Regions from separate parts of the Sporomusa termitida genome, predicted to be linked through region 2. Evidence: riboswitches for the same ligand, from Rfam matches in the RefSeq annotation. Region 2 holds a riboswitch; each other region holds the start of a gene.

Region 1 (4,201 bases), 2.1 Mb from region 2:
GGTAAGATACGATACTACCCCGATTTTGGCCGGGGCGCCTGCTTCCGGGCTGGCCGGGGCTGCCGGCTGGCTGCCGCCGCAGCCGGTGACTGAAGCGGCAAATACCAGGGCCAGGGTAGCTGAGGACCACTTTTTGATACTACTGCGCACATTAAACATATAAATTCTCCACCTTTTCTTTTTTTTAATGCTGCCGCTAACGGTATGACAACAACTAAATGCCTTAACCCTCCCTAAGAAAAGTAAAAACCCCTACTGACAGATCGCTCTGCCAGTAGGGGCGAATTCGCGGTACCACCCTACATTGTACTCTTATGCCCGTTGGTATGACGGGACATTCCCTTAACGCCGGGCCGCGCTTCAATCTGATGTATACTTCATAATGTATACATGTCAACTGAAGAGTTCATGGGCGAGGTAACGGCAACAGTCACACACCGGCTTACACCAACCGCCGGCTCTCTGGAGCGTTTCTCCTGTTGCTTTCATCCCAATCATCACTTGTGGTGATTTAATTAGTCAATTTTCTCTTGCAAAGGCCAGCTTGTTTACAGTTTGATTCGTTTACCGGCATTATGCAGCGGGGGTTGTTTACTTATTATTCATTATCACAGGACAACGGTTTTTTGTCAATAGGGTATAACAAAACATTTTAACGCTCGATACAGATGTAATTTTGATTCTGGCAGAATAGGCAGGTCAGCTGTTAAATTCATGCTGATGCGGCAGGATTTCTGCTGCCGGAATTGGAATATTGATAGTATTTGTGTAAGTAAATCAGAGAATTACTCTGTTCTGTCGTTAAAAAGCAGCTTTTAGTGTGTGGCAGGGAGAGGTATGTCCCTGCGGCTGAGAATAAATATTAACAATGACAGCAGGGGGTAAGAGCGGGCGACAGCAGGTAATGACTTTTCTGAAATTAGGCGATAATGGCCGGGAAAGATGCTTTTTTTATCCGGAATATGGTAGAATAATAAAGTAAATAACACTCCACCATAAGGCGTGACGTGTGCTGTTTTGCCAACACATACGGTTGCCCGGCTTTTTAACGCGTTGTATAAGTGAGATCTAATGTAAAAATATTAAATAAAGGCGGTTAGACTAATGAAAAAACCATTATTTACCGGCTCCGGCGTAGCTATTGTAACTCCCTTTACACACAATGGCATTGACTATCAGGCGTTCACAGAGCTGATTGAGTTTCAGATTAAAGGCGGGTCAGATGCCATTATCATCTGCGGCACTACCGGCGAAGCCTCCACAATGCCGGATGACGAGCATATTGCCGCGATTAAATTTGCGGTAAACGCAATTAACAAACGGGTACCGGTTATTGCCGGTACCGGCAGCAATGATACCCGGCATGCCATCGAATTATCGAAAGCAGCGGAAGCAGTTGGGGCTGACGGGTTATTATCGGTTACGCCATATTATAATAAAGCTACACAAAAGGGCTTGTACGGGCATTTTAAGCTTATTGCCGACAGTGTCAGCATACCGTTAATCCTGTACAATGTACCCGGTAGAACCAATTTAAATCTGAATCCGGAGACGATAAAAGCATTGGCAGCAATAGACAATATTATTGCCGTTAAAGAGTGTAACCTGGGTCAGGTCGGCGATGTGGTAAATCTGTGCGGTGAGGATTTTACCGTATATTCCGGTGATGATAACATGGTCTTGCCGGTATTGTCACTCGGTGGTAAGGGGGTTATCTCGGTTATGGCCAACATCATCCCCCGGGATACTCACGATATGGTGATGAAATTCATCCAGGGAGATGTTGCCGGTGCCATCAAACTGCAACTGCAGACCCTTAATCTTATCAAAGCATTATTTAGCGAGGTAAACCCGATTCCGATTAAAGCCGCTGTTAACCTGCTGGGGTATAAGGCCGGTCAATGCCGGATGCCGTTAACCGAAATCAGTGAGGACAATCTTGAGCTTCTCCGGTCTGAAATGAAGGCTTACGGGCTGATTTAACCATGTTTACGTGCTAAGACTCCTGCCGTCAGGCCGCACGCAGGAGTTTTACCGTTTTGCTGACATGGGGACGGTGGTTTTGTCTTGTAAATAGTCGTTATAAATGATATGATTTAAGAACGGCGTAAGTTGATAGGTTAGGCAGCAATGATAGGTGCCACTATCACTTAAAGTTGTAAATAAAAGGGAAATAAGGTATTATTAAACATAAGGAGTCTCTGTTTGGGCTAACGGCAATCGCCGAGTTTCATTTAATGGAAGCGGGGGAACCATTTTTGGGGTGAATCCTGGGTAAGCCAGGTAGGGCGAATTTCTTTCTGCCCGAATCCGTCAGCTAACCTCGTAGGCGTTGAAAGAGAAGGATGTATTTGTCCTGCCGTTCTTCAAAGGCAATTAAATGTCTTTGAGGATCCTTCTCAAAAGCTGGTTTTGAAAGTTTTCTATCACATGCAGGATGGCGGTAGAAAAAAAACAAACTACAGTTTTAAGGAGGAATATAATGGGGAAAATCAGGATTGGTATTTTCGGTTTTGGGAAAACAGGTAAAGTTGTTGCTAATGAATTTTTGCAGGACAGCTTATTTACTCTGGTTTGGGTAGTTCGCAAAGGTGATACTGATCATCAAAAATATGCCAGCCGTTTGTTGGGGCATGAGTTTGATGCAGGGGAAATATTCTCTGCTGATGACATTGATGATAGTTTTTTTAGAGAGAGGCCGGTAGATGCTTTGGTAGATTTTTCGGACTCGACGGGTGTATATTTGTACGCAAAAGCAGCGCAGGCGGGAATACCCATTATTTCCGCCATTTCCCAATATGAACAGGAAGAACTGGAAATACTGAAATCCTATGCAGAGTTTGCGCCTGTACTTTATTCTCCTAATATTACGTTAGGGATTAACGTATTGATGGTTGCGGCGCAGATTTTGCAAAAAATAGCGCCCCATGCCGACATTGAGATCGTTGAGGAGCATTTTAAAGGGAAAAAAGAGGTATCGGGAACCGCGAAAAGAATTGCCAATGTGCTTAGCCTTAATGTGGAGGAGCATTTGAATTCTATCCGCGTCGGCGGCATTGTTGGCCGCCATGAAATCATCTTTGGCATGCCGAACCAGACGATCCGGCTGTCCCATGAAAGCATCAGCAGGGCCGCTTTTGGCCAGGGTGCTATTTTTGCAGTAAATTTTCTGATCGGCAAGTCGCCGGGAATGTATACGATGGAAACGATCATTGCCGAGATGTTCAGGCAGAATATCCCTGTATATTAGCTTGACCGTAATGTTTCTGGGCTGAAGACTGACAGGCAATGTTTTGGTATTCACTGACAGAGTGCAGCGAGTAAGCAGCTTTCCCTAATTAGGGCAAGCTGCTTTGGTTTGTACCCTGTTAAACTGTGGTGGCCCCTCCTCTAAGCAGGACTCCGGCAGCAGGTCTAGATTAATCTCTTATTTTTACTGCGCGTTTTTTACCCAGACTTCGCAGCCCTGGAACGGATTTGCCGTCCCCAGATATAGTTTTTGGTCAGAGGCAGCAAATAAGTTGCTTACACCATAATTATAGGGATTACCCAAACCATTTAGAGAAACCGGCAGCCAGAGAATGCCGTCATTTGATTCCCAGAGATCACAGCCAAGTGATCTGTAGCCGATAATATAGAGCGCTTTAATCAGATAAGCGGAAAAGATTAATCTAAGAAATTGTGTAATTGAGTCCGCCGTATTAGCCGGCAGCAATGATTCCACGACATCAGGGATCACAGAGATAATCTGCGGTATCAGATTATTCCAGCTCCAGGTGCCAAGATAAAGTTTGTCGTCGAAAGCCTGGATCTGCCAGCAGTAGCCATTGGTTAGATCGCCGAAGCCGGAAGGATAGCCGCTTAACGGCAGACCGCGCGTGCCGGTTACTGGTTCTGTGGGGCTGACCGGGATGCCCCCTACTATTAATTCCCAGCTGTCATCGGGCGCAACCCGGATGACATCAAAGCCCTTCGGCGCTACCAGCGGAGCGTCAGGGCTGATGCTTAGAATCGCTGCTTCAATGGCCGTACCAATGTAGATATGGCCGTTAAACACCGCCAATGAAGAGGGGTGTTCATTGCGGGCGTCGCCGGCGCCCTTATCGACAACCAGCTTCCAGTCATTTACCTGCGGCAGGGTGTTGTTGGTCCGCCAGAGTTCAAAGCCTGTCGGCAGGGCTGTAGCCACATAGAGTTGCTC
Region 2 (4,201 bases):
ACCATTGTTTTCCCGTTTATGATTCTTTCCGGGGCAGCCGGTATTGTATTCGGGTTATGGGGAGGCATCGTTATTTCCTGGGTTGGCGAAGTGATTGGCGCAATAGCCATGTTTATCTTTGCCCGGTACTTCTTTCGCACGTCGGTCGAGCGCTGGATTAAGAAAAGTTCCTATTTGAAGCAGGTAGATGACTATAGTGCTGCCAACGGCTTCAAAGCGCTATTGCTTGCCAGGCTGCTGCCCTTAGCCCCGTCAGGAATTATTACCGCCGTGGCTGCAATCAGCAGGATTTCTTGCAAAGACTTTTTACTAGCCACAGGTATCGGCAAACTGCCGCCGGTAATCATCAAGGTTTTACTTGGCCATGACCTGGTTTTTGCCGGTGAAAATAGCACACGGCTTATTCTTATTATTGCTTTGGTGGCTGCAATCTACGGTGGCATGTGGTGGCGCAAGGCGCGAAAGAAACGCCATATCCGCAAATAATTCATGTTTAAAACAAATACAACGAGCACATCTTATGCTGTGCCCGTTGCAAACTGATCATGTAAATTGATGCTAAGAATTTACAGCTTCTTGCCTGCAAGTATCGACTTGCTCAACTACCAGAGATACATGACCAACTGCGGATACTACATTCCCGACGGGAATAATGGTACCAGTAACAACGCTTAACGGCACTGTCAAATTGATATTGGTGGCGCGAACTTCGAAAGTTGAAAGCTCGTTGGAAGTACCGCATAATGAGCTGGTATCCAAGACTTGCAGGGCGGCAATACCAAAGTTGGAAGTTGTAGTATTGAAAACAGCACCAACAATAAAACCCAGTTGCCCAAGCGATTGCGTTACGCGGGCGATAGGGCCGCCGTCTTTCAGGATTTCAAATTGGACTTGAGCAGCGCCGGGGGAGCTAAGGAGATTAACAGCCGGTAATATGGGAGTAAAGGTTACGCTCCAGTTAATGACGGCTCGTACCAGGTAGGCGTCCCGGCGTGTAGGTACAGTAATTGAGCATAGGCCTACCGTGCCATTAACAGGCAGGGTAGTAGTGAAGGGCGGCGTATCAATAGCATTAATTTCGCACCCGTAAACTCTTTCAATATCTTTTAAGGTAGCCATAAAAATCCTCCTTCTTTTTTTACATGATTTAGGAAACTCTAGTTTATCGTATGCTACATCATATGAATTAGTGATAGAGAGTTTCCCAAGTCATTTAATCTCTATTCATTGAGCAGGGATTATATGTATAGATGGCGAAGATAAAAACTATAAATAACCGGGAGGGATATCTATGCCTATCGTACAAATCGACATGTTAGAAGGTCGTTCTTTGGAGCAAAAACGTGAAATGGTCAAGAAAATAACGGCAGCCATTGTGGAAACTGCTAAATGCCCGCCGGAAGCGGTAACCATTGTGTTACGCGAGGCCCCAACCCAACATATTGCCAAGGCTGGCATATTAGCAGCAGATAGATAATCAATTAGGCCATTATATTAGGAAATGGCCTAATTTCCTAATATAATAAAAAGGTGGTGACTCACTAACATGCTGCCGCTGCAATTTGCGCTTGAACTGGAAACTGCACTGAATAATCAAATTACACTACTATCAGCCAATACCGGCCCTTTACCGGCAATGGCTCTGATTAACAAATTCCAGGAAAACTTCTATGCATTACTTACTGTTGCCAGTGCCACAGATGTTAATATTGACAAATACCCGGTTGTCGAAACTACCGGGCTGCTTGGCAGTGACTCGGACTGGCAGCAGTTCACACACCGGGACAAGCCGGCGACAGATTCGGTAAACCTGCCTGCCCTTACAGCCCTCTGGTCTGTATATACCCTGTTTGACCGATCGGCCCAATATTACCAACAGGCAGCCGCCAATAGCGCCCATCCTGCGACCAGATTGTTTTTCCATTCCTTAGCCGAGACCAAAAAAATGATGCGGAGACGTTTGGCCGGTATTATTCAATCCTTACTTAATCATTATTGGGGACAGCTCGGCTTTGCACCGTTTATGTTAGGTAAAGAAGGATAGCCGGAAGGGGGGGCTGCAAACTGCAGCCTCCGTTACTTTTTCTGCAGGTCGTATTTTGAATGATTAAAAACCCAAGCATTGCCGGGGATACGCTCAAAAAACAAAGTTAATAGTTGTTATTTATTAATAAACGAACTTATATTGACTTGCTTTATAGCCAAAAATCATGTACACTATCGACAAGCCGAATTTCCTTGTTGTTATGAGGAAAATGGGGAACCCATTTTTTGGGGTGAATCCGCGTTCTGCGGTAGGGATTTCCCTTTATCCCGAACCCGTCAGCTAACCTCGTAGGCTTTAGAAAGGGGTGTTTTAATGAAAAACATCAAAAAAATTATAGGCAGTACCGGTGTGCTGGCTGTTCTGACAGTCACTCTCTGGCTGGCACCAGTCTCTGCCGCTTTAGGTGATCAGGCACTCAAACCTGGTATGGCAGGGCAGGATGTACAAGAGCTTCAGAGCCGGCTTAATGATCTAGGCTATAACCTTGCGGTTGATGGCGTATTTGGTGCAACTACCGAACAAGCGGTCCTGGCATTCCAGCAGGCTAAAAATATTGCTGCCGACGGTATTGTTGGGCAGGCTACCTTTCAATTGCTGTTGGACAAGCGGGGAACAGAGGTATCACGCGGCAGTGCACCAGAACGTTACAAATCCGTTCTGGACATCAAAGCTACGGCCTATGCCCCCGGCCCGCATGATAATGGCCAATGGGGCAACCTGACGTATATGGGCACTCAGATACGTCCAGGTGTGATTGCCGTTGACCCACGGGTAATTCCGCTGGGCTCAAGGGTATATATTCAGTTTGCTGACGGCAGCGGCATGTATGGCATAGCTGAAGATACCGGTGGTGCAATTAAAGGCAACCGTATTGACATTGCCATGGTTTCTGTAGCTAAGGCTTATGATTTTGGTGTCCAAAAGGTTAAAGTATATGTTCTTAGTTAATAGAAATGCCTGGTACAATACCAGGCATTATTTTTATTTTTTATAAAGACATGAAAAATGGTAGATTTGGTAACTTTATTTATGTTATTATATTGAGAAATACCTATTAGATGTGTTTAGTACCTTGACCGGATTTAACCTGAATTTTCAACCTGGCCAAGGCACTAGTGAAAGGAGTTTAGTCAATGTTTGACAACAAATTCGGTCCTGAAGGGTTAACTTTTGATGATGTTTTGCTGGTTCCGGCAAAATCGGAAGTACTGCCCAGGGAAGTGGAAGTAGCTACATATTTGACTAAAAATATCAAGCTTAATATTCCAGTTATCAGCTCCGGAATGGATACCGTTACCGAGGCCCGGATGGCGATTGCCATGGCGCGTGAAGGCGGCATCGGGGTAATCCATAAAAATATGCCGATCGCCCGTCAGGCCAATGAAATTGACAAAGTCAAACGGTCTGAGCATGGTATAATTGTTGACCCGATATTCTTATCGCCTAACAATACGCTGCAGGATGCTCACGAGCTTATGGAGAAATACCGGATTTCAGGGGTTCCTGTTACCACCAATAATAAGCTGGTGGGAATACTGACCAACCGCGATTTACGTTTTGAAACTGATTTAAGCCGTAAAATCTCCGACTGTATGACCAGAGAGCATCTTATCACCGCCCATGTCGGCACCTCGCTGGAAGAAGCCAAAGCCATTTTGCGCGAGCACCGGATCGAAAAACTGCCACTTCTTGATGCTGAGGGAAATTTAAAGGGTCTTATTACCATTAAAGATATTGAAAAAGCCCAAAAATATCCGAACTCTGCCAAAGACGGCAAAGGCCGCCTGCTGGTTGCGGCCGCAGTCGGGGTTGGGTCAGACATGATGGAGCGGGTAGAGGCCATTGCTGGCGCTAAGGTTGACGTAATTGTTGTAGATACTGCCCATGGCCACTCCCAGGGTGTACTGGACTCAGTGCGAAAAATTAAAGATGCCTTCCCCGCCATTGATCTGATTGCCGGTAATGTTGCCACAGCCGAGGCTACCCGTGATTTGATTGAAGCCGGCGCCGATGCAGTAAAAGTAGGTATTGGACCTGGTTCGATTTGCACTACCCGGGTCATTGCCGGTATTGGCGTACCGCAAATAACTGCCATTTATAACTGCGCCAGGGCCGCCAATGAATACAAGGTACCGGTTATTGCTGACGGCGGTA
Region 3 (4,201 bases), 240 kb from region 2:
TAGGATTAACTCAAAAAGTCAAGCAGTAATTTGTCAGGCCCCAGCCAGGCTAAACGCCATTTGGACCTTGCTGCCAGGCGCGGCAAGCGGTGGCGATTGGCTGTTTAGTACAGAATGTTATTGGCAATAACCAGACGCTGAATTTGATTAGTGCCTTCATAGATCTGCATAATCTTAGCATCGCGCATGTATTTTTCCGCCGGGTATTCTTTAGAATACCCATAACCCCCCAGCACCTGCACCGCATCTGTAGTAACCTTCATGGCGGTGTCGGCGGCAAAACACTTGGCAATGGCCGATTCTTTCGTGTAAGATACACCCTGATCTTTCAGCCAGCAAGCTTTGTAAACCAGCAGGCGGGCGGCCTCAATCTGCATGGCCATATCGGCCAGCATGGCCTGCACCAGCTGGAAGGAAGCAATCGGCTTGTCAAACTGCACCCGTTCTTTCGAATATTTGACCGCCAGTTCAAAGGCCGCCTGGGCTAAGCCGACCGACACGGCGCCGACAAACGGCCGGGCCGCATCCAGTGTTTTCATGGCGATTTTAAAGCCTTCCCCTTCGCGGCCAATCCTGTTGGCGGCGGGGATGCAAACATTCTCTAACACCAATTCACAGGTATTGGAGGCCCGGATTCCCATTTTTTCTTCTTCTTTACCCACCGAGAAACCAGGTGTGTCCCGTTCGACGATAAAGGCCGTCAGGCCGCGGATGCCGGCAGTTTTGCGGGTGTTGGCAAAGATAATATAGATATCGGCAATACCGCCGTTGGTGATAAAGCACTTCGTGCCGTTGATAATATAATTATCCCCGTCTTTGACAGCGGTAGTGGCAACGGCCCCGGCGTCCGACCCGGCACCAGGCTCGGTTAAGGCAAAGGCCGCCAGTTTACCGTTATTTATCACATCAAACATTTTTCTTTTTTGGGCATCAGTGCCCAATAAAACCACCGGATAGGAAGCCAGGGCGTTGGCAGCCGTTGTTGTGGCCACACCGGCGCAGCCTTTGCCTAATTCTTCATATATAAGAGCAATTGAAAGCGCATCAAGACCAGGTCCGTCATACTCTTCGGGAACGGTTAAATTAAGTAAGCCCGCTTCATCAAGTTTTTTCCACAGATCAGGGGGAACTACACCTTCTTTATCCATTTCCAGAGCGTGAGGCGTAATTTCTTTAGCAACAAAATCTTTTACCATTTTCTGTAGATCCAATTGATCGGGAGTAAAGTTAAAATCCATGCTTTGCCTCCTTATGGTTAGCATAAAACCAAAAAATACTAATGATAAGTATACCGCAAATTTTTTTTTTTGTTAACACCTAATTGGGAAAAATATAAAAAAAAGCGCTATTTTAACAATAATTTAGCGCCAACTGCCAGTAATACCAGTCCCAACAGCTGTTGGGGGCTGCATGCAGAGCGTTCCAGGCCAAACCCGCCAAAATGGTCGATAATAATCGCGGTCAGCACCTGACCGACAATGATGGCGGTAGTGGCGTTAGCCACCCCCACACTGGGGATGCTGGCAGCGACCAGATAGATGATGCCTACGCCGATAATACCTCCCAGCCAGGAATACCAGGGAGCAGCCTGCCAGGCATACAGATTGCCTTTCCCCAGGTTAAATACAAACAATAAAATCATGACCAGAATGGCTCCGGTCAATTGCACGACAAACGTAGCCTCTAAGAGGCCGACCGCTTTGCTCAGCAGGGCATTCAGCGATCCCTGGACCGCCATCAGCACGCCTGAGATTAACGCCAATACCAATGGCAGCATTTCACCTGAAAACAGATTCAATCCGAACACACTCCCATCGCAATATCAAGCCTGGGCAATAAACACAGCCGGCAGCAAGTACCGGATGAATGTAGTATAATACCAGGGGCTCTTTAATATTCCGGGAGAAACCGGTAATCGGCGGCAAATGGAAAAGCAGGCGGCAGGCCTGCTTGTTAGTCCAGTATATAGACGGTTACTTTGCGAACGCCAAAGTTCAAAGCCTCACGGCGATTTTCAAAAGCCAGGTCAATCCGCTGCCCCTTAATAGCCCCGCCAATATCATCGGCGATGGCGTAGCCGTACCCTTTGATGTACAACCGGGTTCCCAGCGGAATTACCGTCGGATCAACAGCGGCCATGCCCCGGCGCAGCAGATTGCCGCGATAGGTATAACTGCCATTGCCGGGATCATGGGCCGTATAGGCCGATGCTTTCATAAGCAGCGACCGGCTATAGCGGCTGGGCTCACCCGTTGCCCGCTCAAGATAGGTAAAGGTTTCCCTGTCAACAGTGCCGGTGATTTCCAGACTGGTGCTGCGCTGAAATGCTCTTACGGCGTTGGCGGTAATGGGACCGTAAACACCGTCAATATTGCCGGCATAAAAGCCGCCGTCTGCCAGCAGCTTCTGGACAACGCGGACTTTATCGCCGCGCATGCCCATAGTCAGCGGCGGCGGTTCGGGCGGCCCAGCTGCTTCTTCAGCTTCTGTCGCCGCCGGTGAGGATACGATAACCTGCTGTGTCTCAGCTGCCGGTGGTGACACCGCCGTTCCTGGCAAAGGATTGCTGATGCTAAGCAGTAAGGCAAGGCAAAGAATTATGGCAAAAAGGGCTTTATTCAATGTATCACCTCTCTTACGATAAGTCTTCGAGGTTAGTAGTACCACAAACAACCTCGCAATGTTAGCCTCCGGGGTTAGCTGTCGGGATAGGGAAAAGAGAGAATTAGAATACGCCCTTCCGTTCTCAACGGATTATCCCCTGTGTCTACTGTCTTGGTTCCCCCGTACCTGTAAAGATTCGGCATTATATCTATAGTATACCGGATTGGACTATTGGTCAAATTTAGTAAAACCCTGTAATTTTTCCTTATCCTCTTTTTTCGTTAATTAGGTAAGCCTGCATTGGCAATTCTCAGTTATTCTGCTCCCCCGGCAACAGGTGGGGAAACGGTGCAAAAAAAAGAACCGGCCTGAGCCGGTTAGTTGATCACGTCAATTGTTCTCGGGCTGCCCTGCATAATGCTGCTAATGGCATTACTGTTTTTTACCGCATCCGGCATTAACATATTGCTGTTATTCAGCAGGGAAGAGAGTACAGCCATTTCTGTTTGATAACCGGACAGCCGGGTAGTTACCTCTTGCTGGACTCTGCTGCGGGCAGCTGTTTCTACCGCCTTAACCAGATTTTCTTTGATTACGGCCTGATCCTGCATGAGCAGCTGGGTGGCCATAGTGGTAATATCGTTAACTGCAGCGGTATTGCCTGAACGTTCAAGGGCACTCTTGGCAAGGGTACCTAACAAGGCTTCTCTGTCCGCAAGATTATCTGTCATCTGAAGAATTTGCTGTAATTGAGCAGCGGCACCAGTGCCAGCCGCTTCAGCCAGTTGATCCTCTAAGAAAGCAGCCTCAGCCTTGGGTAAAGCAAATGAAAGCGGCATTACAAAAACCATCAACAAAACCGCGGTTACTATTTTCTTCAAGGTTAGCACTCCTTTCATCTGATGTGGTTCAAATGATATTTTACCATAAGGTTTACATAAAAAATAGTGGTAAGTTTAAGAAAAAGCCTGCTCGCAGGGCAAACAGGCGGTTTGGGCCCTTATTTTGCTAATTGCTGCAGCATGGCTGTCAATACGTCGACGCCGGCGCCAATCGCGGCTTGTGCCGCCCGGCGGCTGCCGTTGCCGGCCGTTTCGCCGCCGGGGATTAATATCAGCCCGGCCGGGGCCAGATGGGCCATATTCACCACATCATAGCCAATGCGGTCGTCCAGGCGCAGACTGGAAAGTTTTAGTCCCTGGCAGACACTTTCCAGTGTACTGACGATGGTTTGATCAAGCATAAACGGTTTTTCAGATGAGATTACCTCAATGGCTACCGGTGTGTCATGATCGTCAGCAATCATACTGACTTCATCTTTTATAGCCTGCAGAATAGCAATGATACTTTCATGTTTTGTGCCATTTATCTCGACCCACATTTCGACCACGGCGGGAATTAACGCCGGGGTTCCCGGATATGTTTTCAGCGTTGTCACGGTGGCGACTGTCCCCTGGTAATCATGCTCGGCCGCGATATTCCTCACGGCCAGCACAATCATAGCGGCGCTCACCAGTGCGTCCTGGCGCTCGGCCAGCAGTATGCCGCCGGCAGGACCGGCCAGGCCGTTTACTGTCATTTTCAGCCTGGTGGGGGC

Evidence for each region. Region 2 has a riboswitch for cyclic di-AMP ahead of SPTER_RS25625 (peptidoglycan-binding protein). Riboswitches for the same ligand answer to the same signal wherever they lie in the genome.
Region 1: it holds a riboswitch for cyclic di-AMP, as region 2 does, so the genes downstream of both, SPTER_RS19810 (4-hydroxy-tetrahydrodipicolinate reductase) here and SPTER_RS25625 (peptidoglycan-binding protein) in region 2, are expected to answer to the same signal.
Region 3: it holds a riboswitch for cyclic di-AMP, as region 2 does, so the genes downstream of both, SPTER_RS25655 (3D domain-containing protein) here and SPTER_RS25625 (peptidoglycan-binding protein) in region 2, are expected to answer to the same signal.

The regions. Positions count from the first base shown of each region.
Region 1 is NZ_CP036259.1:4,250,106-4,254,306, reverse strand. Features, by position in the region: gene SPTER_RS19820 (ABC transporter substrate-binding protein) at 1-159, opposite strand, end outside; gene dapA (4-hydroxy-tetrahydrodipicolinate synthase) at 1,105-1,983, shown strand; cyclic di-AMP (ydaO/yuaA leader) riboswitch at 2,212-2,346, shown strand; gene SPTER_RS19810 (4-hydroxy-tetrahydrodipicolinate reductase) at 2,483-3,250, shown strand; gene SPTER_RS19805 (hypothetical protein) at 3,434-4,201, opposite strand, start outside.
Region 2 is NZ_CP036259.1:2,118,784-2,122,984, reverse strand. Features, by position in the region: gene SPTER_RS09775 (TVP38/TMEM64 family protein) at 1-486, shown strand, start outside; gene SPTER_RS09770 (hypothetical protein) at 559-1,119, opposite strand; gene SPTER_RS09765 (2-hydroxymuconate tautomerase) at 1,292-1,477, shown strand; gene SPTER_RS09760 (hypothetical protein) at 1,547-2,044, shown strand; cyclic di-AMP (ydaO/yuaA leader) riboswitch at 2,217-2,356, shown strand; gene SPTER_RS25625 (peptidoglycan-binding protein) at 2,360-2,995, shown strand; gene guaB (IMP dehydrogenase) at 3,181-4,201, shown strand, end outside.
Region 3 is NZ_CP036259.1:2,361,611-2,365,811, forward strand. Features, by position in the region: gene SPTER_RS10995 (acyl-CoA dehydrogenase family protein) at 105-1,238, opposite strand; gene SPTER_RS11000 (DMT family transporter) at 1,346-1,798, opposite strand; gene SPTER_RS25655 (3D domain-containing protein) at 1,954-2,622, opposite strand; cyclic di-AMP (ydaO/yuaA leader) riboswitch at 2,670-2,816, opposite strand; gene SPTER_RS11010 (hypothetical protein) at 2,982-3,485, opposite strand; gene SPTER_RS11015 (hydantoinase/carbamoylase family amidase) at 3,605-4,201, opposite strand, start outside.